3 regions of the Micromonospora sp. NPDC005197 genome follow, and region 3 is predicted to be linked to each of the others. Evidence: riboswitches for the same ligand, from Rfam matches in the RefSeq annotation. Region 3 holds a riboswitch; each other region holds the start of a gene.
The links. A riboswitch is a leader RNA that binds a small molecule or an ion and turns the genes downstream of it on or off. The one in region 3 is predicted to bind cyclic di-AMP.
Positions count from the first base shown of each region.

Region 1: it holds a riboswitch for cyclic di-AMP, as region 3 does, so the genes downstream of both, ABZU46_RS18925 (hypothetical protein) here and ABZU46_RS04015 (NlpC/P60 family protein) in region 3, are expected to answer to the same signal.
Region 2: it holds a riboswitch for cyclic di-AMP, as region 3 does, so the genes downstream of both, ABZU46_RS07130 (hypothetical protein) here and ABZU46_RS04015 (NlpC/P60 family protein) in region 3, are expected to answer to the same signal.

Region 1 covers NZ_JBEXHY010000056.1:4,874-14,644, reverse strand. Annotated here, with positions in the region: gene fabF (beta-ketoacyl-ACP synthase II) at 1-320, shown strand, start outside; gene ABZU46_RS18965 (hypothetical protein) at 396-614, opposite strand; gene ABZU46_RS18960 (glycoside hydrolase family 3 N-terminal domain-containing protein) at 683-2,407, opposite strand; gene ABZU46_RS18955 (DUF3145 domain-containing protein) at 2,502-2,993, opposite strand; gene ABZU46_RS18950 (hypothetical protein) at 3,301-3,630, shown strand; gene ABZU46_RS18945 (carbonic anhydrase) at 3,703-4,326, opposite strand; gene ABZU46_RS18940 (alpha/beta hydrolase) at 4,474-5,418, shown strand; gene ABZU46_RS18935 (AAA family ATPase) at 5,526-7,643, shown strand; gene ABZU46_RS18930 (cation diffusion facilitator family transporter) at 7,750-8,667, shown strand; cyclic di-AMP (ydaO/yuaA leader) riboswitch at 8,809-8,940, shown strand; gene ABZU46_RS18925 (hypothetical protein) at 8,994-9,771, shown strand, end outside.
Region 2 covers NZ_JBEXHY010000012.1:12,636-22,406, reverse strand. Annotated here, with positions in the region: gene ABZU46_RS07160 (heavy metal translocating P-type ATPase) at 1-2,210, opposite strand, end outside; gene ABZU46_RS07155 (hypothetical protein) at 2,223-3,170, opposite strand; gene ABZU46_RS07150 (copper ion binding protein) at 3,185-3,394, opposite strand; gene ABZU46_RS07145 (metal-sensitive transcriptional regulator) at 3,457-3,753, shown strand; gene ABZU46_RS07140 (heavy metal translocating P-type ATPase) at 3,759-5,720, opposite strand; gene ABZU46_RS07135 (YibE/F family protein) at 6,183-7,547, shown strand; cyclic di-AMP (ydaO/yuaA leader) riboswitch at 7,714-7,844, shown strand; gene ABZU46_RS07130 (hypothetical protein) at 7,849-8,868, shown strand; gene ABZU46_RS07125 (carbonic anhydrase) at 8,957-9,685, opposite strand.
Region 3 covers NZ_JBEXHY010000005.1:105,470-115,240, forward strand. Annotated here, with positions in the region: gene ABZU46_RS04005 (NlpC/P60 family protein) at 1-907, shown strand, start outside; gene ABZU46_RS04010 (N-acetylmuramoyl-L-alanine amidase) at 970-2,946, opposite strand; cyclic di-AMP (ydaO/yuaA leader) riboswitch at 3,181-3,317, shown strand; gene ABZU46_RS04015 (NlpC/P60 family protein) at 3,331-4,371, shown strand; gene dcd (dCTP deaminase) at 4,435-5,013, opposite strand; gene ABZU46_RS04025 (pyridoxamine 5'-phosphate oxidase family protein) at 5,113-5,670, shown strand; gene ABZU46_RS04030 (zinc metalloprotease) at 5,749-6,732, opposite strand; tRNA gene ABZU46_RS04035 (tRNA-Gly) at 6,935-7,008, shown strand; gene ABZU46_RS04040 (VOC family protein) at 7,125-7,493, shown strand; gene ABZU46_RS04045 (dihydrofolate reductase family protein) at 7,667-8,311, opposite strand; gene ABZU46_RS04050 (dihydrofolate reductase family protein) at 8,346-9,050, opposite strand; gene ABZU46_RS04055 (hypothetical protein) at 9,168-9,365, opposite strand; gene ABZU46_RS04060 (LLM class flavin-dependent oxidoreductase) at 9,507-9,771, shown strand, end outside.

The DNA.
Region 1 (9,771 bases), on a different contig from region 3:
ACGCCACGTCGACCCCGGTCGGCGACATGCTGGAGATCGGCGCGCTGCACAAGGCGCTCGGCGACCACCCGGTGCTGGCCGCGACGAAGTCGATGACCGGTCACCTGCTCGGTGCGGCCGGAGCGCTGGAGTCGATCGCCACGATCCTGGCCATCCGCGACGGCGTCGTCCCGCCGACGATCAACCTCGACGACCCGGAGCCGGGCCTCAGCCTGGAGGTCGCCGCGCACAAGGCACGCCACATGGAGATCCCCGCCGCGCTGAACAACGCGTTCGGCTTCGGCGGCCACAACGTGGCGCTGGTCTTCGCACGACCGTGAGACAGCGGCCGTGAGACGGCCGATCTGCGGGTTTACCGAAGGGGCCCCCTCAGCAAAGGGGGCCCTTCGGCACGTTCAGCCCCGGTTGCGGGGATGCTGCTTGGCGGTGCGTTCGTTGCCGTGGCGGTAGTTGCCGGTCCAGCGGGCCATCACCAGTTGTGGGTCGTCGTCGACCTCGGCGAGGAACTCCGCCGCCCGGGCGCCGCGCAGCGTGCCCGCCACCCGGCCGTGATGCGTGATCACCACCGTGCCGTCGGCGCGCTGGTCGTAGCGGAAGCCCTGTGCGGTTGCCATGACAGCGAGGCTGCCAGGTCGACGCCCTCGCCGGCGACGCGATTTCCGACCTGCGGGCCCCGGCGGAATCAGGCGCCGCAGGTGGTGGCGGGCAGGCCGGGCACAGCCACCGGGGACCGACCACCCGGGCGGGCCTTGCCGGCCAGCACGGCGGCCAGGGCGGTCATCGACGACCGACTGGAGGAGTACGTCGCCAGCAGCGTCGGCGACGTGGCCTTGGCCAGCACGTACGGGGTGTCCATGGCGACGGTGACCGCCGCGTCGGCGCGCAGGTCGCTGTCGCCGTCGCCGTAGCCGACCAGGTGCACCACGGTCCCGCCGCTCGGCTTCACGGTCACGCCGGCCTTGGTCAACGCGGCGGTGAGCGCCGCCCGGGTGCCGTCACGGCCGTCGGAGGAGGTGACGGTGACGGGGCCCTGCACCGCTTTGCCGCAGGCGCCCCGCAGCACGGTGACCGCACCGGCGGCCAGCGCGTCCGCCGCCGCCCGGTGCGCCGGGGTGTTGAGCGTGGACATCGGCTCGGTGGGGGCCGTCGCCAGCCGGAACTTCATGGTCAGCACCCGGGTGACCGCGTCGACCAGCCGGGCCCGGGGCAGCGAGCCTCCGCGCAGGGCGGCGAGCAGCCCGTCGTACGCCTGGCCGACGTTCGGGGTCATGAGGATCAGGTCGTTGCCGGCGTTCAGCGCCCGGACGGCGGCCTCGCCGGGCGCCCAGCGCTTCGCCGGCGGCATGTTCATCCCGTCGGTGATCACCACGCCCTGGAAGCCGAGCTGGCCGCGCAGTACGTCGGTGAGCAGCTTGTGGGAGAAGGTCGCCGGGGTGCCCGGGTCGATGGCCTGCGCGTCCAGGTGGCCGGACATCACGGCCATCGCGCCGGCCTCGAACCCGGCGGTGAACGGCGGCCACGCGCCGCTCTGCAGCTCCGCCGCGGACTGGGTGAGCACCGGCAGGTCCTTGTGCGAGTCGTCAGCGCTGTGGCCGTGCCCCGGGAAGTGCTTCAGGGTGGCCGCGACGCCGCTGGCCTGCAGGCCCCGGACCGCGCCGCCGACCTGCGCGGCGGCGAGCTTCGGGTCGGCGCCGAACGACCGCGAGCCGATCACCGTGCTGCGGGTGGCCAGCACGTCGGCCACCGGGGCGAAGTCGACGTTGATGCCCAGCGCGGCGAGTTCGGCGCCGGCGGCCCGCCAGGCGGCCTCGGTCAGCTTCGGGTCGCCGGCCGCACCGGCGGCGAGCGCGGTGGGCAGGATGGTGACCCCGTCGGTGATCCGGGTGACGACGCCGTACTCCTGGTCGGTGCCGATCAGAAAGGGCGCCGGGCCGGCGGCCAGCCGTCCGGCGGCGCCCCGCAGCCCGGTGGTCAGCTCGTGGACCTGCTTGGGGTTGTCGACGTTGGTGGTCTCCTGGTTGCCCTTGGTCGGGTCGTCGGCGCTGAAGCCGACCAGGATCAGCCCGCCGAGCCGGTACTTGGCGATCATCTCGGCGGGGGTGTCGACGCCGGCGAGGGCCTGGTTGCCGGCCACGGAGCCGGTCGAGACCTTCGTGGCCGAGTCGCCGTACGCGTACGGCATCAGCACCTGCCCGACCAGGTCCTCGTCGGAGAGCGTCGCGACGAGGGCGGCGGCCCGCGCGGCCGGATCGTCGGCCGGGGTCGCTGCGGGAGCGCTCGGGGCCGCCGAGACGCCGGTCGGACCGGGCGTCGGGTCGGGCCGGTCCGGGGCGCCGGAGCAGCCGGAGACGAGCAGGGCGGTCAGGGCGGCGACGGCGACACCGGCGTGTCGCGGGCGAATCGGCACCCGCCCATCCCACCAGGTTCCCCCTTATCGGGGCAACTTGACCTTACCGGTCGCAGCGCCCGGGAGCGTCTGGCCAGCGGGGCGGTGGCGGAGGTCAGCCGACCCGGGTGAGCAACGTCACCGGCGCCCCGTCACCGGCGTACCGGTAGGGCTCCAGGTCAGCGTCCCACGCGGTGCCGAGTGCCTTGTCGAGGGCGTGCGACAGCGCCTCGGGGGCCCGGGCGGAGGCCATCAGCGCCCGCAGCCGGTCCTCGCCGAGTTGGATGTCGCCGGCCGCCCCGACCGTGGCCCGGAAGAGGCCACGGGCGGGCACGTACATGAAGCGCTCACCGTCGGCGCCGGGACTCGGCTCCTCGGTGACCTCGAAACGGATCATGGGCCACTGCCGGAGGGCAGCAGCCAGCTCGGCGCCCGTCCCCGGACGGCCGGTCCACCCGCACTCGGCCCGGCGGGCGCCGGGATCGACGGGCTGAGCCGTCCACTGCAGGTTGACCGGCGCGGCTAGGACGCGCGCGATCGCCCACTCGACGTGCGAGCACACGGCGAGCGGGGTCGAGTGGACGTATACGACGCCACGCGTTGGCACGGTGACCTCCCGGAGAGCGAGGTGCGTCTTCCCCTACGACCTCGTCCACCGGAGTGGTTGCTGCAACACATGATGACTCCTGTGACGGATGGTGCGCCAGGGAATCGGAAAAAACGCCTGCCGGAATAGCCGGACGGGTGGTCTCCGTTGCCTCTCAGGACACCGCGACGACCAGCCTGATGTCGTGGTCCTGTACAGTTCCATCGGCGGCTTCTGCCGCGTTACACCTTCGCGGGCCGACTCAGTGTCACCCGCACACAGCCCCCGGACGTCCAGTCCTCCCGTACGTCTTGCAAGGAGTACCTCCGTGGCGAGCAACACCTCTAAGACCGCGCGCGCGTCCGTCCGGGCCGGCCAGGCTGGCCAGGGTGGCGCCCTCAGCGTGCTGGGCGAGTTCAAGTACCTCATCCCGCTCAACGGCGGCAAGCACGCCTACGTGCGCAACCTGACCAACGGCAAGACCGCGCACCTGCGCACCGACTCCGACGCCTTCGTCGAGGAGATCCGGGTGCTGGCCGCCGCCGGCCACGCCGCCAAGATCCGGGCGGAGATCAACAACCTGGCTGCCGTTCACCCGAACGACGGCTGGGAGGCCACCGAGAAGCGCCTGGTCGCGGCCGGTGTCTTCGAGGGCTGAGCCCTCCCCCACCGCAGCACCAGCAGACCGCCCGCCGGGAGTTCCCGGCGGGCGGTTTCGCGTCCGGCGTGTTCAGGTCGGGTCGAGCAGGGCGACCTCGCCGGTGCTCAGGTCGTAGAGGCCGCCCACCACCGCCACCCGACCAGCCGCGACCGGCCCGGCCAGCAGGTCGTCCGCGCGCAGCGCGTGGACCGTACGCCGGACGTGCCGGCGGATCGCCTGGGGATGCACCGCCGGGTCGTCGAGCCCGGCCTCGGTGACCGCCGGGGCGATCTCGTCGACCAGGTGAGCGAGCGAGCCGCCGGGCCGCTCCCCCGATCGCAGCGCGTCCACCGTCGCTCCCACCGCCCCGCACCGCTCGTGTCCGAGCACCAGCACCAGCGGCACGCCGAGCTGACCGACCACGTACTCGATGGAGCCGCACACCGCGCGGTCGAGCACGTGCCCACCGGTACGGATCACGCAGATCGCACCGAAGGTCTGGTCGAAGATCGCCTCCAGCGGCACCCGCGAGTCGATGCAGCCGAGCACCACCGCGTACGGCTGCTGGTCCCCGGAGGCGGCCGCCGCCGCGGCGGTGACGTCGTGGCCGTGCACGGGTTGGCCGCTGACGAACCGCCGGTTGCCGGCGAGCAGCTCGGCGAGCGCGGCGCGGGGCGTACCCCCGGCCTGCCGCCCCTGTCCCGCCACCTCCATGCCGTTCAGCTTGGCTCGCCGCCGACGGTCACGGGCGGGGTCGGGAATGTTCGCCCGGCGCGATTGGCGTGGCGTCTCGGCGGGTAGCCGGTGTTACCGCCGGGTATCCCGGTGCTGATGAGGCCGGGGCGGCCCGGGGAGGTGGCGATGCCGGAGCGGTTCGAGGTCGGTATGCCCGACGGCGTACGGCTGCACGTGGAGGTCACGGGGCCTGCGGACGCCCCGGTCACGGCCGTCCTGCTGCACGGCTGGACGCTGGACGGGCGCAGCTGGCACCGGCAGGTGGACGCGCTGACCGCCTCGGCCGGCGACGCGGTGCGGGTGGTCACCTACGACGCGCGCGGCCACGGCCGGTCCAGCTGCATGGCGTTGCCCACGGCCACCCTGGCCCAGCTCGGCGACGATCTGGCCGCCGTCCTCGACGCGGTCGCGCCGACCGGTCGGGTGGTCCTGGTCGGGCACTCGATGGGCGGAATGACGATCATGGAGTACGCGCACCGCCACCCCGGCCACTTCGCCGCCCGTACGGCCGGCCTGGTCTTCGTCTCGACCACCGCCGAGGGGCACACGCACACCGTCTACGGGCTCTCGCCGCGCATCGCCCGGCTGATCCGGCTCGCCGAGACGACGGGCGCCGGTGTCCTGGCCCGGTGCGGTTCGTGGCGCGCGCCCCGGGCGCTGCTGAACGCGTTGCAACCGAGCATCCGGTGGATGCTCTTCGGCGACCGCTGTGATCCCTCCGACATTCGGCTGGTGACCTCGGCGGTGGCCCGCGCCTCGCTGCGCTCGATCGGCGGCTTCCGCGCCTCGATCGGCGCCCAGCGCCGGCTGGACACCCTCACCGCGCTGGCCCACCTGCCGGCCGCCGCCCTGGTCGGTGACCGGGACCGGCTGACCCCACCGCCGTGCGCCGAGTCGATCGCCGCCGCCCTGCCGGCCACCGAGCTGACCGTCTGTCCGGGTGCCGGACACATGCTGATGATGGAGCGCCCGGACGAGGTGAACGCCGCGCTGACCGGCGTACTGCGTCGGGTGCTCGCCGCGCCGGCGCGCGACGGGCACGACGCGAGCGCGACCGGGACGGGTCGCTGAGCACGTTCCCGCACCTCGGGCGCGAAGCCCCGGGCCCGGGGCCGTACCCTTCTGCGGTTGGCCCGCGCGGTTCGCGCCGTCTGCCGGCGACATCGAAGGAGCGTGCGTTGACCGACCAGACCGCCCTGGAGCAGGAGATCGCCGTCGAGCAACGGCACCTCGACCGGGTGTACGCCCGACTGGCCGAGCTGCGCCAGTCCGCGGTTCGGGCCGAACGGGACGGCTACCGGATGGCCCGGGTCGGCACGTTCGGCGCGCTGGTCGAGCGCGACGCGATGGTCTTCCACGCCGCGCAGCGACGGCACACCCTCGACGCCGAGCACGAGGGGCTGGTCTTCGGCCGTCTGGACCTGCGCGACCGGCAGGTGCTGCACGTCGGGCGGCTCGGCATCCGCGACGAGGACGCCACCACGCTGGTCGTCGACTGGCGCGCGCCGGCCGCCTCCGCGTTCTACCAGGCCACCCCGGCGCAGCCGCTGGGCGTGGTGCGTCGCCGCACCATCTCCTCGCGCGCCGAGCGGGTCACCCGGATCGAGGACGACCTGCTGGACCCGACCGCCGCGCCGGAGGGGATGACTGTGGTCGGTGACGGCGCGTTGCTGGCCACCCTGTCCCGCGCCACCGGTCGGGGCATGCGCGACATCGTGGCGACGATCCAGCGGGAGCAGGACGAGGCCATCCGGTCGCCCGGTTCCGGGGTGACGATCGTGGCGGGCGGTCCGGGCACCGGCAAGACGGCGGTCGCCCTGCACCGGGCGGCCTTCCTGCTCTACTCCGACCGCAGCCGGTACGCCGGCGGGGGCATCCTGGTGGTCGGGCCGTCCACCGTCTTCGTCGAGTACATCGCCTCGGTGCTGCCCTCGCTCGGTGAAGACACGGCGACCCTGCACTCGCTGGGCAGCCTCTTTCCGGGAATGACCGCCACCCGCGCCGACCCGCCCGAGGTGGCGGCGGTGAAGGGCTCGCTGCGGATGCGCCGGGTGCTGGAGCGCGCAGCCCGCGACGCGGTGCCGGGCGGCCCGGGTGAGCTGCGGCTGCTCTACCGGGGCACGCTGCTGCGGCTGGACCGGGCCGAGCTGGACCGGATCCGGGACCGCGCGCTGCACCGTGGCGCCCGGCGCAACGAGGCACGCCGGGCCGGCTTCGACGGGGTGTTCGCCGCGCTCTGGGCGCAGGCCCGGGCGGTGGGCATCACCCGGCTGCCCGAGCACCGGGCCTTCGAGGGCGAGATCGCCGAGCGGCCGGAGTTCCGGGAGTTCCTCAAGGCGTGGTGGCCGCGCCTGCACCCCCGACACGTGCTCGGCTGGCTGGCCCGCCCGGATCGGCTGCGTCGGTACGCCGGCGGCATCCTCTCCGGCGCGGAGATCAGGCTGCTCACCGCCGCGTACCAGAATCTGGACACCGCGGGCCTGACCATCGCGGACGTGGCGTTATTGGACGAGTTGGACGCGCTGCTCGGCAAGCCCATGCAGCCGGCGCGGGCCCGCCGTGACCCGTTCCAACTCGCCGGCGGCGTGCGCGAGCTGAGCACCGCCAGCGACCGGCAGCGGGCCGCCCGCGCGGCGGCCCGGGAGCGTCCGGAGGACTACCGGGAGTACGCGCATGTGGTGGTGGACGAGGCGCAGGACGTCTCGCCGATGCAGTGGCGGATGGTCGGACGGCGCGGCCGTCTGGCCTCCTGGACCGTCGTGGGCGACCCGGCGCAGACCGCGTGGACCGGTGATCCCCAGGAGCTGACCCACGCCCGGGACCAGGCGCTGGGCCGGCGCAAGCGGCACGATTTCACGCTCACCACCAACTACCGCAACTCGGCCGAGATCTTCGCGGTGGCGGCGGCGGAGATCCGCCGGCTCTACCCAGACCTGTCGCTGCCGACCGCCGTCCGCTCCACCGGGATCGACCCCGTCGAGCTGGTGGTGCCGCCCGCCGGGCTGGAGACCGCGGTCGTGGAGGCGGCCACCGGCCTGCTGGCCGAGGTGGACGGCACGGTCGGGGTGATCACGCCGGTCACCCGCCGCGACGAGGTCGCCGGTTGGCTCGGCTCACTCGGCGCGGCGCGGCTGCAGGTGGTGACCAGCCTGGAGGCGAAGGGCATGGAGTACGACGGGGTGGTGCTGGTCGCCCCGAGCGAGATCCGGGCCGATCCGGGCTCCGGCGTACGCACGCTCTACGTGGCGCTCTCCCGGGCCACCCAGCGGCTCACCACCATCGACCCGACCGGCTGACCTGCGGGTTGCGGTGTCGAAGGGTGGGCCGGCCCGTACACTTGCATACATAGCGATGTGAGCATACATTTGACCGGGTCCCGGGTGGCGACGGAGGGTGGATTTCGTGGGAGCAGGTCATGACCACCACCACGGGTCGGTCACCAACGCCGCCCACCAGCACCGGGGCCGACTCTGGGCCGCGTTCGGGCTGCTCGCGACGCTGATGGTGGTCGAGGGTGTGGCCGCCTTCCACACCGGCTCGCTCGCCCTGCTCTCCGACGCCGGGCACATGTTCACCGACGTGCTGGGCATCGGGATGGCGCTCGCCGCGATCACCGCCACCCGGCGGGCCACCGGCGACCCGCAGCGCACCTTCGGGCTCTACCGCCTCGAGGTGCTCGCCGCCCTGGCCAACGCCGTCCTGCTCTCCGGCGTGGCGGTCTACGTGGTGATCGAGGCGATCGGCCGGTTCGGCGACCCGCACCAGGTGCTGACCGGCCCGATGCTCGCGGTGGCCGTCCTCGGCCTGCTCGCGAACGTGATCGCGTTCGCGCTGCTGCGCGCCGGCGCCCGGGAGAGCATCAACCTCCAGGGCGCCTACCTGGAGGTGCTCGGCGACCTGCTCGGCTCGCTCGGCGTGATCGGCGCGGCGCTGCTCATCGCGGTCACCGAGTGGTGGTGGGCCGACCCGTTGGTCGCGGTCGCCATCGGCGTGTTCATCCTGCCGCGCACCTGGCGGCTGGGGCGCGCGGCCGTCCGCATCCTGGTGCAGGCCGCCCCGGAACACCTCCAGGTCACCGCCGTGCACGACCGACTGGCCGCGGTGCCCGGCGTGGTGGAGGTGCACGACCTGCACGTCTGGACGCTCACCTCGGGCATGGAGGTGGCCTCCGCACACCTGATCATGGCGCCCGGCGGGGAGGTCGGCACGGTGCTCACCGCGGCGCGTACCGCCCTGCGGGAGGACTTCCGCATCGAGCACGCCACGCTGCAGATCGAGCCCGGGTCCGCCACGGGCGCCTGCGGTTCGATCGAGTGGTGAGCACATATCTGACGAAAAGACCGTTTTGCGGTCATCTTCGGTGGCGGCGCAGACACCTTCCGTCACATCGACTGCACACGTCCCACCTGCCCCGGTAGGCTCGTCCCCGGCCACCACCCGGCGGCGCCCTCCCGGCGCCGGTGGCGGCCGCCGCCTAATCACCCGAGAGGGCGAACCGGGGAACCACGTTCCTGGGGTGCATCCGCGTCAGCGGTAGGGATCTTCCGTCCCGAACCCGTCAGCTAACCCGGTCGGCGGCTGACGGAAGGACATGCGTAGTGGCACCAGCACGACCACCCGCCGCCCGACTCGCGGCACTGATCGTCATGATGGTCACCCTCGGCGTCGCCCTACCGGTGGGCGCCGCCACCGCCGCTCCCCCCGGCGGCCTGCGGGCCGCCGCGGCGCCCGACGGCGACGAGGAGGGCGGCACCCCCGCGCTGCGGGCCCAACTGGAGGCCGCCAGCAAGGGCTACCTGGACGCGAAGCGCGCCCTGGACACCTCCGTCAAGCGCCAGCAGCAACTCGCGGCCAAGCTGAAGACCACCGAGGCCGAGATGACCGTGCGCAACGGCAAGGTCGGCGAGATCGCCGGCGTGGCGTACCGCACCGGCCGGCTCAGCACCGTCTCGGCGTTGCTCAACACCAACACCCCCGAGGGCTTCATGGACCGGGCGGCCGCGCTGGACGTGGTGGCCGCCAACGAGGACCGGGTGCTGCGCGACCTGCACGCCACCCGGGACGAGGCCAACCGCACCCGCACCGCCCTGGACGGCGAGATCCGCGAGCAGCGCAAGCAGGTCGAGGTGATGGCCAAGCGCAAGGAACAGGCCGAACGGGCCCTGGCGGTCGCCACCAGCAAGCCGCGCACCACCGCTGCCGACACCAGTTCCAACCGGGGCACCTCCACCGCCAACGCCCAGCCCGCGCCACGCAACTCCGACGGCTCCTGGCCCTCCGAGTCGTGCAGCGTCAACGACCCCACCCCGGCCAGCGGCTGCATCACCCCCCGCACCCTGCACGCCCTCAACCAGGCGAAGGCCGCCGGCTTCACCCGGTACGTCTCCTGTCACCGCTCGGGCGGCTCCGGCGAACACCCGAAGG
Region 2 (9,771 bases), on a different contig from region 3:
CGCAGGCTGTTGGCCACCACGAAGACCGAGGACAGCGCCATGGTGGCACCGGCGATCATCGGGTTGAGCAGGCCGGCGGCGGCCAGCGGCAGCGCCGCCACGTTGTAGCCGAAGGCCCAGAACAGGTTGCCCCGGATGATGGCGAGCGTGCGCCGGGACAGCCGGATGGCGTCCACCGCCGCATCCAGGTCGCCCCGGACGAGGGTGAGATCGGACGCCTCGATCGCCACGTCGGTGCCGGTGCCCATCGCCAGCCCCAGATCTGCCTGGGCCAACGCCGGCGCGTCGTTCACCCCGTCGCCGACCATCGCCACCGACCGCCCCTGCGCCTGGAGCCGCCGGACGACGTCGACCTTGCCGGCGGGCAGCACCTCGGCGATCACCTCGTCGATGCCCACCTCGGCGGCGACCGCCCCGGCCACGGTGGGGTTGTCCCCGGTCAGCAGGACCGGGGTGAGCCCCAGGGCGCGCAGCCGGGCCACGGCCGTCCGGCTGGTCGGCCGGACCACGTCGGCGACCGCGAGCACGCCCCGCGCCCGTCCGTCCCAGCCGGCGACGATCGCCGTACGCCCGGCGGCCTCCGCGTCACGCACGGCCAGATCGACCTCCGGCGGTACGTCGACACCGCGCTCGCGCAGCAGCCGGAGCCGGCCGACCAGCACGGTCCGACCGTCGACCGTGCCGGTGACGCCCAGCCCTTCGAGGTTGGCGAAGCCGGTAACCGGGGGCAGCGCTCCGGCCTCGGCGGCGCCCGCGGCGACGGCCCGGGCGATCGGGTGCTCGGAGGCGGCCTCCACGGCCCCGGCGAGCCGGAGCAGCTCGGCGCGGTCCTCGCCGCTCGCCGGCACGACGTCCACCAGGGTCATCCGGCCGGTCGTCACGGTTCCGGTCTTGTCCAGCACGACGGTGTCGACGCGACGGGTGGACTCCAGCACCTCCGGTCCCTTGATCAGCACGCCGAGCTGGGCGCCGCGACCGGTGCCGACCAGCAGCGCGGTCGGCGTGGCCAGGCCGAGGGCACACGGGCAGGCGATGATCAGCACGGCCACCGCGGCGGTGAACGCGGTGGTCGGACCGGCTCCGGTGCCGAGCCACCAGCCGAGGGTGCCCACCGCGAGGGTGATGACGATCGGCACGAAGACACCGGAGATCCGGTCGGCCAGCCGCTGCACGGCCGCCTTGCCGCTCTGCGCCTGCTCGACGAGGTCGGCCATCCGGGCGAGCTGGGTGTCCGCGCCGACCCGGGTGGCGGTGACGACCAGCCGGCCGCCCGCGTTGATCGTGGCGCCGACCACGCCGTCGCCCGGGCCGACCTCGACCGGCACCGACTCGCCGGTCAGCATGCTGGCGTCGACGGCGGACGTGCCCTCGTCGACGACCCCGTCGGTGGCGATCTTCTCGCCGGGGCGGACCACGAACCGGTCACCGACGACGAGCCGGTCCACCGGGATTCGGGTCTCCACCCCGTCGCGCAGCACCGCCACGTCCCGGGCGCCGAGTTCGAGAAGGGCGCGCAGGGCCGCCCCGGCGGTCCGCTTGGATCGGGCCTCGAAGTAGCGGCCGGCCAGGATGAACACGGTCACCCCGGCAGCCGCCTCCAGGTAGATGTTGCCGGCGCCGTCGGTGCGGGTGATGGCGAAGCGGAAGGGATGCGTCATCCCGGGCATGCCGGCGTCGCCCAGGAAGAGCGCCCAGAGCGACCAGCCGAACGCGGCCAGGGTGCCCAGCGAGACCAGGGTGTCCATGGTCGCGGCGCCGTGCCGCAGGTTGGTCCACGCGGCCCGGTGGAACGGCAGCCCGCCCCAGACCACCACCGGGGCGGCGAGGGTCAGCGAGAGCCACTGCCAGTAGTCGAACTGCCAGGGCGGCACCATGGCCAGCAGGACCACCGGCACGCTGAGCACCGCCGACACCCACAGACGGGTACGCGGACCCCGCAGCGGGTCGACCGGCTGTTCGGTCGTCGGCGGTGCCGGCAGGGCCGCCGTGTAGCCGGTCTTCTGCACCGTGTCGATCAGGTCGTCCGGGGTGACGCTGTCGACGTACCGGACGGTGGCCTTCTCGGTGGCGTAGTTGACGGTGGCGCTCACCCCGTCCATCCGGTTCAGCTTCTTCTCGATCCGGGCGGCGCAGGCGGCGCAGGTCATTCCCCCGATGGCCAGCTCGATCCGGTTCGGCGCCTCGGGCAGTGGTCTGCTGGTGGTGGTCATCGTCTGGTCCCGTCAGTTGTGCCCGTGGCCGGGGGTGCCGTGCTCGGTCGGCGCCGGCCCGCTCGGAGTGGGGTCGCCCCCGGTCGTGGCGGTGCCGGCGACGACGGTGAACTCGGCGGTGTGCACCCGCCCGCCGTGCCGGAAGTCGAGGTAGAGCCGGTAGCTGCCGGCCGAGGGCACCTCGGCGAGGAAGGTGACCTCCGGACCGGGCCGGGTGCGCCCGTCGCCGGGTGTTCCGTCCGGGTGTACGTGCAGGTACGCGAGATCGCCCCGGCGCAGCGCCACCAGGTGCCCGTACGCGCCCAGGTAGGGCTCCAGGTCGGTGACCGGTCGCCCGTCGCGGCTGACGCTCAGGGTGAGTGACGAGGTGCGGCCGGGCTGCGGCACGCCGGCCAGGGTGACGGTGTAGCCGTCGACCGTGGTGCTGGTGGCCGGGGCGGGCAGCGGCCGTTCGGTCAGCTCACCGGGGACGGTCACGTCCACCCCGAGGGTCAGCGCCTCGCCCCCGGTCGGCGTGAAGTCGGCGAACGCCCGCCACTGCCCCGGGCCGTCCAGCGGGGTGTCGACCCGCCAGGTGCCGTCCGGGGCGAGGTCGGGGTGCACGTGGCGGAAGCCGGACAGGTCCCGCCGGGCGACGATCAGGTGCATCCGCTTGTCGTGTGCCACGTCGTACCCAATCACCGGGCGGCCGTCCGGCCCGCCGATCCGGAAGGCGAACTCACCGGCCGGAGCGGCGACCGGAACGAGCGTGTAGCCACGGTCGGAGACGAGCAGACCGCCGGGAGTCCGGTCGGTCACCTCGTCGCGCGCGGTGGGGCCCGAGCTGTGGGCGACGCCGCCGTCGGGCCGACTCTCGGCGACCGGGGCGGCCGGGTCGACCACCCGGCCGATCCCGTACGCCGCGCCGAAGACCGCCGCGAGACCGAGGGCGAACCCGCCCATTCTGGTCACCGTGTTCATCCCGGGCTTCCCGCTCACGCCTCGACGAGGTCGTAACCGGCCTCGTCGACCGCCGCCCGGACGGACTCCGCGTCCACGGGTTGCTCGCTGGTGACGGTGACCCGGCCGGTGGCGAGATCCACCTGCACGTCGCGCACCCCGGCGATGGCGCCCACCTCGGCGCTGACCGCGCTGACGCAGTGCCCGCAGGTCATGCCCCGCACCTGGAACGTCGTGTCGACCATCGAATCTCTCCCTTCGTCGCCTGCCAGCCTATACCCCCCAGGGGTACGCTATCCTCGTCGCCATGACCGCACCCACGCCGATCCGCGGCTACACCGCCAGCAAGGACCAGCTGCTCGCGCGGCTCCGCCGCGTCGAGGGGCAGGTCCGGGGCATCGAGAAGATGGTCGACGACGACCGTTACTGCATCGACGTCCTCACCCAGATCTCCGCGATCCAGGCCGCGCTCGACAAGGTGGCCCTGGGCCTGCTCGACGGGCACGCCCGGCACTGCATGCACGAGGGGGCGGCCGAGGGCCGGGCCGACGAGATGGCCACCGAGATGATGGCGGCCGTCGGCCGACTCATGAAACGCGGCTGAGCCGGTCAGTCGGGCTCCGCGTCGAGGCGTACCCGGCGGAGCAACTGGGCGTTGAGCGCCACCACGATGGTGGACGCCGACATCAGCACCGCCGCCACCGCCGGGCTCAACGCCACCCCGGCCCAGGCGAGCACCCCGGCCGCCAGGGGCAACGCCACCACGTTGTAGCCGGCGGCCCAGGCCAGGTTCTGCCGCATCTTGCGGTACGACGCCCGGGAGAGCCGGACCACGGCACCGACACCGCGCGGGTCGGACGACGCCAGCACCACCCCGGCGGACTCGATCGCCACGTCGGTCCCCGCCCCGATCGCGATGCCGACGTCGGAGCGGGCCAGCGCCGGCGCGTCGTTCACCCCGTCGCCGACCATCGCCACGGTCAGCCCTCGCCGCTGGAGCTCCGCGACCCGGCTGTCCTTCTCGGCCGGCAGCACCTCGGCGAAGACCTCGTCCACCCCCGACCGGAAACCGAGATCGGCTGCCACCGACTCGGCCACCGACCGCGCGTCGCCGGTGATCATGGCGATGGTGCGGACGCCTTCGGCACGGAGCTCGGCGACGGCCTGCCGGGCCTCCGGACGCACCTCGTCGGTGAGCGCGAACGCCCCGAGCACGGTGCCCGGCAGCCGCACCAGGTACAGCACCACGGCCCCGCGCGCCGACCATCTGCCGGTCGCCGCCTTCAGGTCGTCCGGGAGCGCTCGGCCCAGATCCCGCAGCAACGCCGGGCCGCCCACCGCGTACTCCGTACCGTCGACGGTGGCCCGCACGCCGCGGCCCGGCAGCGACCGGAAGCCGGTGGCACGCGCCGGGCCGGCGGACCCGGCCGCCGTCACGATCGCCCGAGCCAGCGGATGCTCGCTGTCGGACTCGACGCCGGCGGCGATCCGCAGCGCTTCCTCCCGCTCCAGCCCCTGGGTCGTCACCAGGTCGCTCACCGCGTGCTCACCCCGGGTCAGCGTGCCGGTCTTGTCGAAGAGCACCGCGTCGACGGTCCGCATGCGCTCCAGCGCCAACTGGTCCTTGACCAGGATCCCGCGCCGCGCCGCCAGGGCGGTGGAGAGCGCCACGACCAGCGGGATGGCCAGGCCGAGCGCGTGCGGGCAGGCGATCACCAGGACGGTGACCGTACGGACCACCGCCTGGTCGGGATCACCGAGCGCGGTCCAGACCGCCAGCGTCACCACGGCGGTGCCGGCGGCCACGTAGAACAGCGCGGCGGCGAACCGGTCGGCCAGCAGTTGGGCCTGCCCACCCGAGCGCTGCGCCTGCGCGACCATGCGCTGAATGCCGGCGAGCGCGGTCTCGTCACCCAGCGCCTCGACCCGGACCCGGATCGCCGAGTCGGTGGCGACCGTGCCGGCCACCACCCGCTCGCCCGTCGACCGGGCCACCGGCCGCGATTCACCGGTGATCATCGACTCGTCCAGTTCGGCGTCGCCATCGACGATCCGGCCGTCCGCCGACACCCGACCCCCGGGCCGGACAAGCACCACGTCGCCCACCCGCAACGCGCCGACCGGCACCGGCTCGGCCTGCCCGTCCGCCGCCACGCGCTCGGCCTCGTCGGGCAGCAACGCGGCCAACGCCGCCAGCGCCCCCCGGGCCTGCCCGATGGCCTTCATCTCCTGCCAGTGCCCGAGCAGCATGATGGTGACCAGCGCGGCCAACTCCCACCAGAAGTCCAGGTCGAAGGCGCCCAGGCTGGTGGCCAACGACGCCGAGTACGCCACCGTGATCGCCATCGCGACCAGCAGCATCATTCCCGGCGCCCGGTCCCGGATCTCCCGCACCGCACCGACCAGGAACGGCCAGCCACCCCAGAGGAAAATCACCGATCCGAGCACCGGCCCGACCCAGGAGCGGCCCGGAACGTCCCACCGGAGCCCGAGCCCGTCCACCACCAGGTGGCTGGTCAGCACCACCGGCAGGGTGAGCACCAGGCAGACCCAGAACCGGCGGCGGAACATCGCCGGGTCGTGGCCGGCGTGCTTGTCGTGGCCAGCGTGCTTGTCCTGGCCGGCGTGCCTCTCCGGGCCGGCGTGCTGATCGTGGCCGGCCGGCGTCGCGTGCTGGCTCTGGTCGGCGGCCTGCTCAGGGGCGGGCTCGGACGCGGGCATGACTCCAACATGCCGCTCCGGGCGACGCCGCGCGGGCGGTTCGACCATCCGACACTCCGCCACGACCTGCGACACCCGGTCCGGCTGGCTAGCATTTCCGGCGATGGCCTACCGGACCCCACCGCCCAGTCGGGCACCGGCGCCGCCACGGCGCGGCGCCTCCGCCGACCGGCCGGTCCGACGGCTCACCCTGTGTGATCACCGGGTCGCCAGCCGGCAATCCGATGCGCCCGGCACCGCGTTCGACCGGCGGAGGTGAACCGACCGGCCCGTCGGCACGTACCCCGCACCGGATCGTTGGGAGTTCTCGCATTGGGTTCCGACCACAGCCGTACCGCTCCGCCCGTCCCACCCCGGGTCCGGCGGATCCTCGTCGCGACGGTGGTGCCACTCTTCGTGGCCACCGTCGTCGCCGCCGTGGTGCTCTGGCCACGGGACGGGGCGCCGCAGACCGGCGGCGGCACGGACGCGCCGCGCCACCACGGCACGGTCACCCGGGTGGTGACCGAACCCTGCCCACCGTCGGCCAACCCGGCGGGCACGCCGGCCATCGGGCCGTGCGGGACCGTGGACGTACGGATCGAGGACGGGCCGAGCGCCGGCCAGCAGGTGCAGACGCCCGTCCCCGCCGGGCCCGGCGCTCCGCGGATCGAGGTCGGCGACGACGTCGTCCTGGTCGAGCTGACCGACCCGACCGATCCCGCCACCAGCAGCTGGAACATCGCCGAGCATCAGCGCGGAAAGCCGCTGGTATGGCTCGCGGTGGTCTTCGCCGCCGCGATCGTCGCGTTCGGCCGGTGGCGGGGCCTGGCCGCGCTGGCAGGGCTGGCCGCCAGCTTCGCCATCCTGCTCACCTTCGTGTTGCCGGGCATCAGCGCCGGCCGGTCACCGCTGCTGGTGGCGGTGGTCGGCGCAGCCCTGATCATGTTCGTGGTGCTCTACCTGACACACGGGGTGACCGCGCAGACCTCGGTCGCGGTGCTCGGCACCCTGGGCAGCCTGGTGCTCACCGGCGTGCTCGCGACCATCGCCACCGCCGCCACCCACCTGACCGGCTTCGGCAGCGAGGACGCCACCACGCTGTCGATGTTCCAGGCCGATGTCGATCTGCGTGGCCTGCTGCTCGCCGGGATCATCATCGGCTCACTCGGGGTGCTCGACGACGTGACCGTCACCCAGGCCGCCACCGTCACCGAGCTGGCGAACGCCAACCCCGGCCTGAGCCGGCTGCAGCTCTACCGGGCGGCCACCCGGGTCGGCCGGGCGCACATCGCCTCCACGGTCAACACCATCGTCCTGGCGTACGCGGGCGCCTCACTTCCGCTGCTGCTTCTGCTCACCGCCGACACCCGCCCCCTCGGGCAGATCCTGACCAGCGAGTTCCTCGCCCAGGAGATCGTCCGCAGCGCGGTCGCCACGCTCGGCCTGATCGCCGCCGTACCCCTCACCACCGGGCTCGCCGCCGTGGTGACCGCGGCCGGGTCGACGCCGGCGCAGGACGCGGCCGCCGACGTCCTGACGCCGCGCCCCCGTCCGGACCGGACGGAGGCGTTGGCCGCCCTCAGCTCCCCGCCAGCGGGTCGGTCCGACGGGCCCGACCCGGAGCGGAGCGCACCCCCATCCACCGCCACCACCGGGTGGCCAGAGCCGAACAGGAGCACGGATACGGCATGGTGACACTCCTCAGCGTGACCGGATCGGGCCTACGCCCTGAGAACCGCGTCACTGGTCACTCAACGCCATGGCGAAATGACGCTTTTAGTCGGCATCAGGACGTAGCTCAGGCGGTGGACTCTCGGGTAACCTCGCTGCCGGTCACCGACGAAGGCGCGCAGCGGCGCCTGCGGTGCCACCGCCCAATCGCCAACCGGCGAGCCGGGGACCCAGGTACGTGGGGTGAATCCGCGACAGCGGTAGGGGCCACTTCCGCCCCGAACCCGTCAGCTAACCCGGTCGGCGGTCGACGGAAGGGAACATTGTGACGGCACCCCTACGCCGCTGGTTGACACCCGTGGTGGCCGTGCTCGCTGCGCTGACCGTGTTCGCCGGGCCCCTCCCGGCCCACGCCGCCCCGACGACCCCCACACCGTCCGGGCACGAAGAGGAAGACGAACCCAAGCTCCTCAACGACGTCATCGAGCAGACCAACCGGGACTACGTGGCGGCCAAGTCCAAGCTGGACAAGTCCAAGAAGCGGCAGCTTGAGCTGGCGTTGCAGGTCGAGCGGGCAAAGGCCGACCTGGAGGCGCTGGCCCCGCAGGTCGGGCAGATCGCCGCCCAGTCGTACCGGACCGGGCGGATCGGCGCGATCGCGATGCTGCTGGAGAGCGACGCCCCGGACTCGTTCGTCCGACGGGCCGCGGCGCTCGACGAGATGAACATGGTCAACGAGAAGAAGCTCGCCGAGGTCAACACGGTCAAGACCCGCGCCGAGCAGGCCAAGCTGGCCCTCGACGCGGAGGTCCGCGAGCAGCAGAAGCAGACCGCCCTGATGGCGAAGGACAAACGCGACGCGGACAAGGCGCTCGCGCTGGTCGGCGGTCAGGGTTTCACCGGCGGTCTGGTCGACGCCGTCTCGCCGGTCGCCCGGATCGGCCCGGGTCGCACCGCCGACGGCGACTGGAAGGCCGAGTCATGCAGCGAGGACGACCCCACCACCTCCGGTTGTGTCACGCCGCGCACCCTGCACGCGTACAAGGAGGTCAAGCGGGCCGGGTTCAACCGGTTCGTCGGCTGCCACCGCAACGGTGGCCCGTTCGAGCACCCGAAGGGCCGCGCCTGTGACTGGTCGTTGCAGAAGAGCGGCTTCAGCCCGTGGCACAACAACGACACCCGCATGTACGGCAACAACGTCGCCGCGTTCCTCATCCGCAACGCCGACCGCCTCGGCATCTACTACGTGATCTGGAACCGGCAGATCTGGTTCCCGGCGACCGGCTGGAAGTCGTACAGCGGACCGTCGAACCACACCGACCACGTGCACATGTCGCTGCTCTGACCCGGTGCCAAGAAGTCGAGGGCCGTCCCGCAGCAGGCGGGGCGGCCCTCGTCGCGTCAGGCGGCGGAAGTTGCCGGGGCGGTCCGCGTCAGGCGGCGGCGGAAGCTGCCGGGTCGTCCGAGGCGCCGGGCGCGTCGAACGTCGCGGCACCCGCCGGTGCGGGGGTAACCGCGCGCACCACACCGGCGGCGAGCCGGTACGACATGCCCACCACCGCACACCGCCCCTGCGCCACCTCGTCGGCCAGCACGGGCGACTGCCCGAGCAGCGTCTCGACGGTCTGCGCGATGTGGATGTCGACGATGCCGTCGACGTCGTCCACGCCCTCGGCGGTGGCACGTCGCAGGCTGGGCAGCACCGCGTCGACCACCGCGGGAAGGTGCCCCGGCGGCGCGACGCCGGTGGCGGCCGCCTCACGGGCGGCCTGCACGGCACCGCACGAGTCGTGGCCGAGGACCACCACCAGTGGGGTTCCGAGCACCGTCACCGCGTACTCCACGCTGCCCAGCACCTCCGGGCCCGCGGTGTGTCCGGCCGTACGGACCACGAAGAGGTCGCCCAGCCCCCGGTCGAAGATGATCTCAGCCGCCAGGCGGGAGTCGGAGCAGCCCACGATCACCGCGAACGGGTGCTGCCCGTCGGCCACGGCGGCCCGGTGCCCGGCGTCCTGGTTGGGGTGGCGCGGCGCCCCGCTGACGAAGCGCCGGTTGCCCGCGGCCAGCTCGGCGTACGCTCGGGCCGGCTCGGTCGGCGTCGGCGCTCGATCGGCGGCCCGCTGCGGGCCCGGCTGCCCGCCAGGCGTACCGGAACGGCTCATCCCCGCACCTCGTCTCCACGCGTTTGACCTGCTCAAGAGGCTTTTCAGTCGGGCCGGCGGTGGGCGCTGGCTCGGGCTCCACGGTC
Region 3 (9,771 bases):
TGCGGTCGGTGCCGGAATGCTCGCCGTGCCGGCGCAGGCCGAGCCCACGGTCGACGAGATCGAGGCGCAGATCGACAAGAAGTGGGAGCAGTTGGAGCCCACGATCGAGCAGTACAACAAGGTACGGGCGCAGCTCAAGGTCAACCGGAAGAAGTCGACCGACCTGCAGAAGAAGATCGAGCCGCTGGCCCTGCAGAGCGAGTTGGCGCTCAACCGGGTCGGTGACCTCGCGTCCCGCTACTACATGTCGGGCCCGTCGCAGGAGATCGGCGCGCTGCTGATCAGCGCCAAGCCGGACACCCTCACCGAGCAGCTCACCCTCCTCGACCGGCTGGCCGCGCAGGAGCGCAAGCAGGTCGAGGGCGTGCTGGCCGTGCGGGCCAAGTACGACAGCGAGAAGCAGAAGCTCGACGCGCTGATCGCCACCCAGACCAAGCAGCAGAACGAGCTGGCGGCCAAGAAGAAGCAGATCGACGCCGAGATCAAGAAGCTCGAGGCGTCGATGCCCAAGACCACGGTCAAGACCGTCGGCTGCCCGACCATCAACGGTGTGCTCGCCGTGGCCGCTCAGAAGGCGATCAAGACCGCCTGCCAGCAGGTCGGCGACCCGTACGTCTGGGGCGCCACCGGCCCGAACTCGTTCGACTGCTCGGGCCTGACCCAGTACGCGTACAAGTCGGCCGGGATCTCCCTCACCCACCACACGGGTGACCAGTGGAACGAGGGCAAGGCCGTGTCGCGCGCCGACGCCCGTCCCGGTGACCTGGTCTTCTTCTTCTCCGGCCTGAGCCATGTCGGGCTCTATCTGGGTAACAACCAGATGGTGCACGCGCCTCGTGCCGGCAAACCGGTGCAGGTTTCCAGCATCACCACCATGCCGATCGCCGGGTTCCGCCGACCCGGCTGATCCAGCGGACGCCACGAGGGCCCTCGGTCGGATGACCGGGGGCCCTCGTCGTATGTCGTTCGTCAGCGGGGAGCGCCCACCGGGGACGGCAGGAGCTGCACGTCGGCGAGGTCGACGTACATGATGCGGTGGCCGAACTGGATCTGCGCGTACCGGTTCTTGCCCCGGATCACCGTCCAGTCGCCGGGCGAGGAGCCGTCGAACGTGCTGGCCCGGTAGTACTCGCCGGCCAGCACCGCGCCGACGGTGTAGCGCTGACCGGCGGCCAGCGTGTACTGCAGCGGTGAGATCGCCTGGTAGGGCACGCCGGCCGGGTAGGCCGCCTGCTCCGGGTAGGCCCGCCCGTACACGGGGATGGTCGCCCGGCCCGGCTTCGGAACGGCGACCACGCCGACGGTCCAGGTGGCGGTCGGCGCGGACGCCGGGTTGTGGAACCAGGCCCGTTGCCCGAGGTACCAGATGGCCGTCCAGTCGCCCTGCCGGCCGGCCAGCGCGTACGTCTGGCCGGCGGAGGCCCGCGCCCCGTGGTCCGACACGTCCATCGTGTTCGGGGTGCCGTCCGGGCGGAGCGCGATGTCGTTGACCAGCGGCGCGTCCGCGGACGGCGCGGTGTGCAGCACCACCGACGAGGAGCCGCGCGGCGCGCAGGGTGTTCCAGGGGTGACGCACCCGGTGAACGCCGGTTGGTTGGTCGCGTAGTCGGGGTCGATCCGGACCAGCCCGGTGGCGGGGGTGCCGGTGTCCAGTCGCGGTGCGTGCAGCAGGTCGAAGTAGTGCGTCCAGTCCCAGTAGGGCCCCGGGTCCCAGTGCATCCCGCGCACGGTCGACGCGACGGTGCCGGGCACGTTGTCGTGGCCGATGATGTGCTGGCGGTCCAGCGGGATGCCGTACCGCAGCGCGAGGTGCCGGACGAGCTTCGCCGAGGTCCGGTACATCGCCTCGGTGTACCAGGTGCCCTGCGCGGCGAAGCCCTCGTGTTCCAGCCCGATCGACTTCGCGTTGACGTACCAGTTGCCGGCGTGCCAGGCGACGTCCTTGGTCTTGACGTGCTGGGCGATGTGCCCGTCCACCGAGCGCAGCGAGTAGTGCCAGCTCACGTAGGTCGGGTCCTGGACGAGTTTCAGGGTGGTCGCCCAACTCGCCTCGGTGTCGTGGATGACGATGTACTCGATCTTCTGCCGGGCGGGCCGGTCGGAGAGATCGTGGTTGCCGTAGTCGCCGTCGCCGAACGCCTCGTAGGGTGCCGGGATCCACTCACAGGAGACGGTCCGCGGGCACTCCAGGCCGTCCGGGCGGGCGAGTCGTCGCAGGCCCAGCCGGTCCAGCCAGGAACGCTGGGGTTGGACCGCGCGGGCCGGCAACGTGACCCGCTGGCCGTCGTCGGTCACGCGGGTCTCGCCGGCGCCGATGGTGGTGAAGACCTCGTCGGCGAAGGCCGCCGCGGCGTCGGCGCTGTCCGCGCCGGCGTAGCGGGCCACCGCGCCGTACCAGGTGGCGGGGTCGGTGCCGGCGCCGACCGGGGCGCCCACCTCCCGTTGGTACGCGGCCAGCAGCGCCGCCCCGCCCCGGATGTTGGTCGTCGCGTCGCTGCGCAGCGCCTCGGGGGCGGCGCCGGTCAGCGCGGCGGCGGCGTCGACGGTCTGCGTCGCAGCCGTGGGCGGCGCGGGATCCGTGGCCGGCGCGGGTGCCAGGACGGCACGGGAGTCGTCGCCGCGCGGATCCTCGGTGCCGGCGTCGTGGTGGCCGCGCGCGGGTAGGGCGGCCACGTGGCGGGCATCGGTCAGGTGCATCGGTCCGTAGCCGCCGCTGGTGCTCGGGGTGCCGGCGTTGCTGTCCCAGCGGGACTCCAGGTAGGAGACCCCGAGCAGCACGGCGGTCGGCACGCCGTACTCGGTCGACGCGGCGGCGTACTGCTGCTGACGGTCGGCGGCCGGTGCGGCGGAGGCGGGGCCGGCGCTCAGCGGTACGGCGGCCGTGGCGATGACCACGGCGACCGCGAGCGATGCGCGCCGGCCGGCGGACAGGGTTGGACGTTCCATCGAACCCCCTAGATTTGACTGGTAACGGTGTGGTCACCTTCGCGCCGGTCGGGAGTCCGCGTCAATACCTTTCCATATATCAAACTGCATCGAAAGAAAGCTTCACGCACGCTCGGTGACCTCCTCCAATCGGTACGGAGTGTCACGGCCGCACGGGTTGCGGATCGGTAACGGCCGTCTCTACTCTGGTCATTTGTCGGCCCGGTAGCAGGTCTGCCCATCCCGGGCGGTAACGGACCGACACCGCCGAGTCGCTTGCGAGCGAGCCGGGGACCCAGGTTCCCCCGGGGTGAATCCGCAGCCAATGCGGTAGGGCGCCAACTTCCCGCCCGAACCCGTCAGCTAACCCGGTAGGCGGTCAGGAAGAAGGAGTACGGAACCCCGGTGGCCCTCCATGCCCCGCGGCCGTCGTCCGAACGGTCGGCCTCGGCCGACCCGACGTCGACAGTGCCGCGTCCACGCTGGTCCCGCTTCACCACCGCCCTCGCCGCCCTGGTCGGCGTAGCCGTCGTCCTGACGGGCAGCGCCACGGCGGCGCACGCGGATCCGTCCGTCGCCGAGATCGAGCGCCAGATCGACGCCGACTGGAACAAGCTCGAACCGGTCATCGAACGGCACAACGCCACTCGCGCGGACCTGGCCGTGAAGCGCAGGCAGGCCGACGCGCTCGCCGCCCGCATCGCGCCCCTGGAGCGCCAGGTCGACGCCGCGATGAACAAGGTAAGCGCGCTGGCCGTGCGCGCGTACATGGGCGAGAACCTGTCGACCGTCAACACGATGCTCGGCAGCCGGTCGCCCGGCGAGGTGGTCGGGCAGCTCGAGATGCTCGACCGGTTCGCCCACAACCAGCAGGAGGACGTCCGTCAGGTCGCCGACCTCCGCGACGAGCTGGCCCGGCAGAAGGCGCCGCTGGACGAGATGGTGGCCCAGCTGACCCGGACCGAAGCGCAGCTGGCGGCGAAGAAGAAGCAGATCAACGACGAGATCGACCGGCTGCAGAAGCTGCGCCTCAAGGTGTACGGCAATGGTGGCGGCGGTCCGCTGCGTCCGGCGCCCTGCCCGGCCAGCTACCCCGGCGGCGGCGCGGGCACGGCGGTCAAGTTCGCCTGTGCCCAGATCGGCAAGCCGTACGTGTGGGGTGCCGAGGGTCCGAACTCGTACGACTGTTCCGGGTTGATGCTCGCCGCGTGGGCGAAGGCCGGTGTGTCGCTGCCGCACAACGCCGCCGCGCAGAGCCGGGTGACCAAGAACGTCAGCAGGGGCGATCTGCGCCCCGGCGACCTGGTCTTCTACTACAGCGACATCCACCACGTCGGCATGTACGTCGGCAACGGCTGGGTGGTGCACGCCTCCCAGGCCGGTCAGCCGATCAAGATGAAGAAGGTCGACGACGGGCCGATCCACAGCTACGGCCGTCCCGGCTGACCAACGCGGGACGCAGCAGGGCCCGTCGCGATCTCGTCGCGGCGGGCCCTCGTCGTCCGCTATCTATCGCGTCGGCCAGGCACGCCAGTTCTGCCAGGAGCGGCTCGGCGTCGGCCCCCGCTGCCCCTGGTAGCGCGAGCCGTAGACCACCGAGCCGTACGGGTGCTCGGCCGGCGAGGAGAGCCGGAAGATGCAGAGCTGGCCGATCTTCATGCCCGGCCAGAGGGTGATCGGGAGGTTCGCCACGTTGGACAGCTCCAGCGTGACGTGACCGGAGAAGCCCGGGTCGATGAACCCGGCGGTGGAGTGGGTGAGCAGGCCGAGGCGGCCCAGTGAGCTCTTTCCCTCCAGCCGGCCGGCGAGCTGGTCGCCGAGCGAGATCACCTCCAGCGTCGAGGCGAGCACGAACTCCCCCGGGTGCAGCACGAACGGCTCGCCGTCGGGCACCTCGACCACCGATGTCAGGTCGTCCTGCTGCATGGCCGGGTCGATGTGGGTGTAGAGATGGTTGTTGAACACCCGGAACAGCCGGTCGAGTCGTACGTCGATGCTGGACGGTTGGACCAGGGTGGGCTCGAACGGTTCCAGGCCCAGCGTGCCGGCCTTGATCTCGGAGACCAGGTCACGGTCGGAGAGCAGCATCGGACCACCATAGCCGCGTTGGCCGGACCGGCCGGATTCGGTGCCGGTGACCAGCGCGTCGAGGTCGCTGCTCGTACATTTGTTCGATAGAATGTCGGCATGGCTTCCTGGTCCGAATTCGCCGCCGACGAGCCCCGCCTCGCCGACGGGATCCGCGTTCTCCTGCAGCAGTACGGGCCGGGCTTCGGCTACCTGGCCACGGTCCGCGCCGACGGCGGGCCCCGGGTCCATCCGGTCTCCCCGGTCATCACCGACGAGGGTCTCTTCTGCTTCATCATCGACTCGCCGAAGCGCCGCGACCTCGAACGGGATGGCCGCTACGCGCTGCACTCGTTCCCTCCGGAGGAGAGCGACGACGAGGCGTACGTGGCGGGCCACGCCTGGCCGGTCACCGACCCGGTCCAGGTGGCCCGACTGGCGCAGAGCGCCCGGGCCGAGCCGCAGGTCGACTGGCGGCTGTTCGAGTTCACCGTCGACGTGGCGATGTTGACCCGTCGCGAGCAGCACGCCGCCGGCGTTCCGGGTGTCACCCCGAGCCGCCCGGCCGTGCGGGTCTGGCTGGACCCGCAAGCCCCGCCCGCACCGGCCGCGCCTGTCGCCGTACCGCAGACGCGCCCGACCCGCCGCAGCCTTGACGTCCAGTGCACGGCCGCCTGACCACGGCCCTGCTGTCCAAAAAAACGCCGGTGCCGGCTCCGTCGTGACGGAGCCGGCACCAGGTGTACGCGAGGAGAGCTACGCCGCGCGGTACGCGTTCCACGCGGTCAGCATGCGGCTCGCCTGCCCCGGGGTGAACTGGTACATGCACGAGTCGTAGGTGTAGTCCATGAAGTTGGTGATCGGGTCCAGGCCGGTCGCCGAGCAGGTGTTCCGCCCGGTCGGGCACTCGTACGCCGGCGACGCCTCGGCCGGGGTGTCGCTGACGCTGTCACCGGAGCCGCCGCAGCCACCCTGGAAGGTGTGGTAGAGGTTCAGCCAGTGACCGATCTCGTGGGTGCCGGTGTCGCCCTGGTTGTAGTTGGTGGCGGTGCCGCCCGGCAGGGACTCGTTCAGCACGACCACGCCGTCCATGGTGCTGAGGTTCTGCTGCGGGAAGGTCGCCCAGCCGAGCAGGCCGCCGCTCAGCTCGCCGAGGTAGATGTTGAGCGTGTTCTTGCCGCCCACCCGCAGCGACGACTTCATCGACCGCTCCGCCGACGAGCCGTTGACGATCGGGTACCAGGACGGGTTCGTCACCCGGTTGATCTTGTCGAGCCGGAAGGCGAAGGCGGTGGCAGCGCCGCCGGTTCCGCCCGCGTAGGCCTGGTTGAGCACGCTGATCTGCGAAGTGATCATCGAGTCCGGGATGTTGCCGCCGGCCCGGGTGCTGTTCTCCTGGATCACGTGCACCACCACCGGGATGGTGACGGTGGCCAGCGTCGTGGCGCCGGCGCCGGCCCGGAAGTTGGCGCGCTCGCGCAACGCCGCCGCGAGGTCGGCGTCGCGTTCGCGGACCTGCTTCGCGGTCAGCTCGTTCGGGTCGTGCGTGGCCGCCGCGCCGGGCTTCACCCGAGCGTTGGCGTGGCTGTCGGCCGGCTCCGCGCAGGCGCCGCCCGGCGCCGCGGAGAAGGCCGAAGCAGCCGGAACGACGCCCACCGCAGCGGTGCTGAGCAGCAGCGCGAGGGTCGTCGACGCGACACCGGCGGCACGCCGGGTCAGCAGGTTGGGACGGAGTCCCATGGGCCCACCTCTTTCTGGCGGCGTGACAGGGGGTGTGTCACGCCGTGGCTGAAACGTGTGGCAGACGTTACAACCCATCGACACATTTGAGAACGCCCATATCTTGCCGTCACGAAACTTTTTCCGAGGTGACGGCGTCCCGCCGGCGCGTGGGGGTGGCTGGGTGCACCGGTTCGACGACTCGGGTACAGTGGTGCCGCCCGCGGGTGTAGTTCAATGGCAGAACATCAGCTTCCCAAGCTGACAGTGCGGGTTCGATTCCCGTCACCCGCTCCACGACCGAGGCGCTGACCAGGACGAGAGTCCCGGTCAGCGCCTTCGATGTTGCCGCGCGCGCACGTCCCTGGGCTGCCTCGCTCCTACCCGTTAGGGTCCGGTCAGGAGGTGGTCGCGTGTTCACCGAGGCTTTTCCCATCGTGACGACGCCCGACCTGCCGCGGTTGATCGCGTTCTACCGGGACGTCGTCGGCTTCGAGCTGACCTACCGGTTCCCGGAGGACGGTGAGCCGGAGTTCGTAGCCCTGCGGCTGGGCAGCAGCGAGCTGGGCCTGGCCGCCGACCCGCATGCAGGCGACCCCACCCTCTCGCGCCGCTGGGAGTTGTGCGTGTACGCCGACGACTGCGACGCGGCCGTGCACGTTCTGCGCGCGGGTGGCGCGACGGTCACCGAGGAGCCGGTCGACCAGCCCTGGGGTGAGCGGTCCGCCAGGGTCACCGACCCGGACGGCAACCGGCTGCTGGTCCTCTCCCGCCTGGCTTAGGGCATGTGTCAAGGGCCCTTTGCCGGACCGCCGCCCGGACTCCGCCTCGGCCCGACCGAAGACTTCGGACTGGCCGCTGCCATCGCAGGTCGCAGATCTTGGACAGTTTCCGTTAGCTGCTAACGGAAACTGTCCAAGATCTGTGCGCCGACGGCTCCCGCCTGTAGTGGCGGTCACCGTCTCCAGAACAGGAGATGGGTGACTCCGCTGGGGCTGGGCACCGACTCCAGGTGGAAGCGGTCGAGAAGTTCGTCGGGGCTCCCCCACAGCCGCTCGCCCCGGTCGAGGTCGACGGGCGCGACGGCGATGTGCATCGTGTCGACCAGGTCGGCCTCGAGGAACTCGCGGATGACGGCCACCCCGCCACCGAGGCGTACGTCCCGACCGTCCGCTGCCTCCTTGGCCTGGGCCAGCGCCTCGGCGGGGCTGGCGTCGAGGAAGTGGAACGTGGTGTCGGACAGGGTGAACGACGGCCGTACGTGATGGGTGAGCACGAAGACCGGCGTGTGGAACGGCGGGTTGTCCCCCCACCAGCCCTGCCACTCGTGGTTCTCCCAGGGGCCACGCTGGGGGCCGAACTTGTTGCGACCCATGATCTCCGCGCCGATGTTGCACTCGGCGTCGCGGGTCAGGTAGTCGTCCAGGCCGCGCGTGCCGCCCGGCTCCGTGCGGTACACGAAGCTGGCGGTGGCGGAACGCCAGGAGAACAGCGGGGTGGGGTCGGCGTGGCCGAAGGGCCGTTCCAGGCTCTGCCCCTCGCCGGTGCCGAACCCGTCCTGCGAAACGTTGAAGCACTGCACCCGCAACAGTTGTGGCATGAAAAGCTCCTCGTGAGGTTGATGAATGCGCGGGTCAGTTCGTGGTCGCCGTCGGGCCGCCGCCGCGGCCCCGGTCGTCGAGCACGAGCGGGGCGCGACCGCTCACCTCGTACCGGATGTGGGTGACCTGCGGGGTGGGGATGACCCGGGTCGGCGTCAGCTCGATGGCCTCCTTGTCGCCGAGGTCGAGGTCCGCGTCGAACAGCCGTAGACCGGTGCCGAGCACGACCGGTACGACGTGCAGTTCCAACTCGTCGAGCAGGCCGGCCTTGAGCACCTGCCGCACCAGGCTGCCGCCTCCGGCCACGGCGACGTTGCGGCCACCGGCCACTGCGCTCGCCTGCTCGACGGCGCTGGCCACGCCGTCGGTGACGTAGGTGAAGCTGGTGCCGCCACCGCGCAGCAGGGTTTCGCGGGGTCGGTGCGTGACGACGAAGACCGGCGCGCGGAACGGCGGCTCCTCGCCCCAGGGCACCTCACCGCCGTCGGCCATCCGCCGGCCCATGACGTACGCGCCGGCCGCGTCGAACGTCTCGGCCATCACGTCGGAGTTGGCGTCCTGCTCGCCGCCGGCGAAGCCCTGCCGCTCGCGCCACGCCATCGCGTCCGTCGCCCAGCGGGTGATCCGAAAGAAGCCGGCGCTCTCGGCCGAGTCGATCCAGTCGCCGTCGCCGTCGAACAGCGGGCCGGCGTAGAAGCCGTCCACCGACACCGACAGCTGTGCGGTCACCTTCGTCATGTCGCCTCTTACCTCTCCTCGGGTGGCGCCCACCGGGTGCCTGCTCGCAACGAGGTCGGAGCCGATCAGGACGCCCCTACCACGGCCAACTGTGACGTGGGACACACAGGGGGAGGGTTATGGCCTGCGGTCGATGATCGCCGCCTCGATCCGCAGACCGATGCCGGTCAGGATGAGAAAGGCGGCCAGGATCTGCGGTTGGAGCCCGCCGGTGCTGGAGAGCAAAGTGAGCAGCGCCGTCATGAAGCCGGCAATCAGCGACACGGTGCCCAAGACTCGTACCGTGTCGGCCCGCCGTGACCGCTGGTCCACCACGGCCGAACCGTAGCGAAGGCCCAGCGTCCGCGATGCCCCGCCACGGGCGGGCGAGGCTCAAGTTTGCCCGTTGAGCCAGGTGCCCGAGGGCGCGTAGCCGATGCTGAAGCAGGGGCATCGGACGCGGCTAGGCTGGCGATCATGCGGATTGGCATCGTGATCCTCCCGGACCAGCGTTGGGCCCAGGCGCAGCGTCGCTGGCGGCAGGCCGACGAGTGGGGCTTCGACCACGCCTGGACGTACGACCACCTGGGCTGGCGGGACCTGGTCGACGGCCCGTGGTTCGACTCGATGACCACGCTGACCGCCGCCGCCACGGTGACGTCCCGGATCCGGCTGGGCACGCTCGTGGCGTCGCCGAACTTCCGGCACCCTGCCGCCTTCGCCCGGCAGATCACCACGGTGG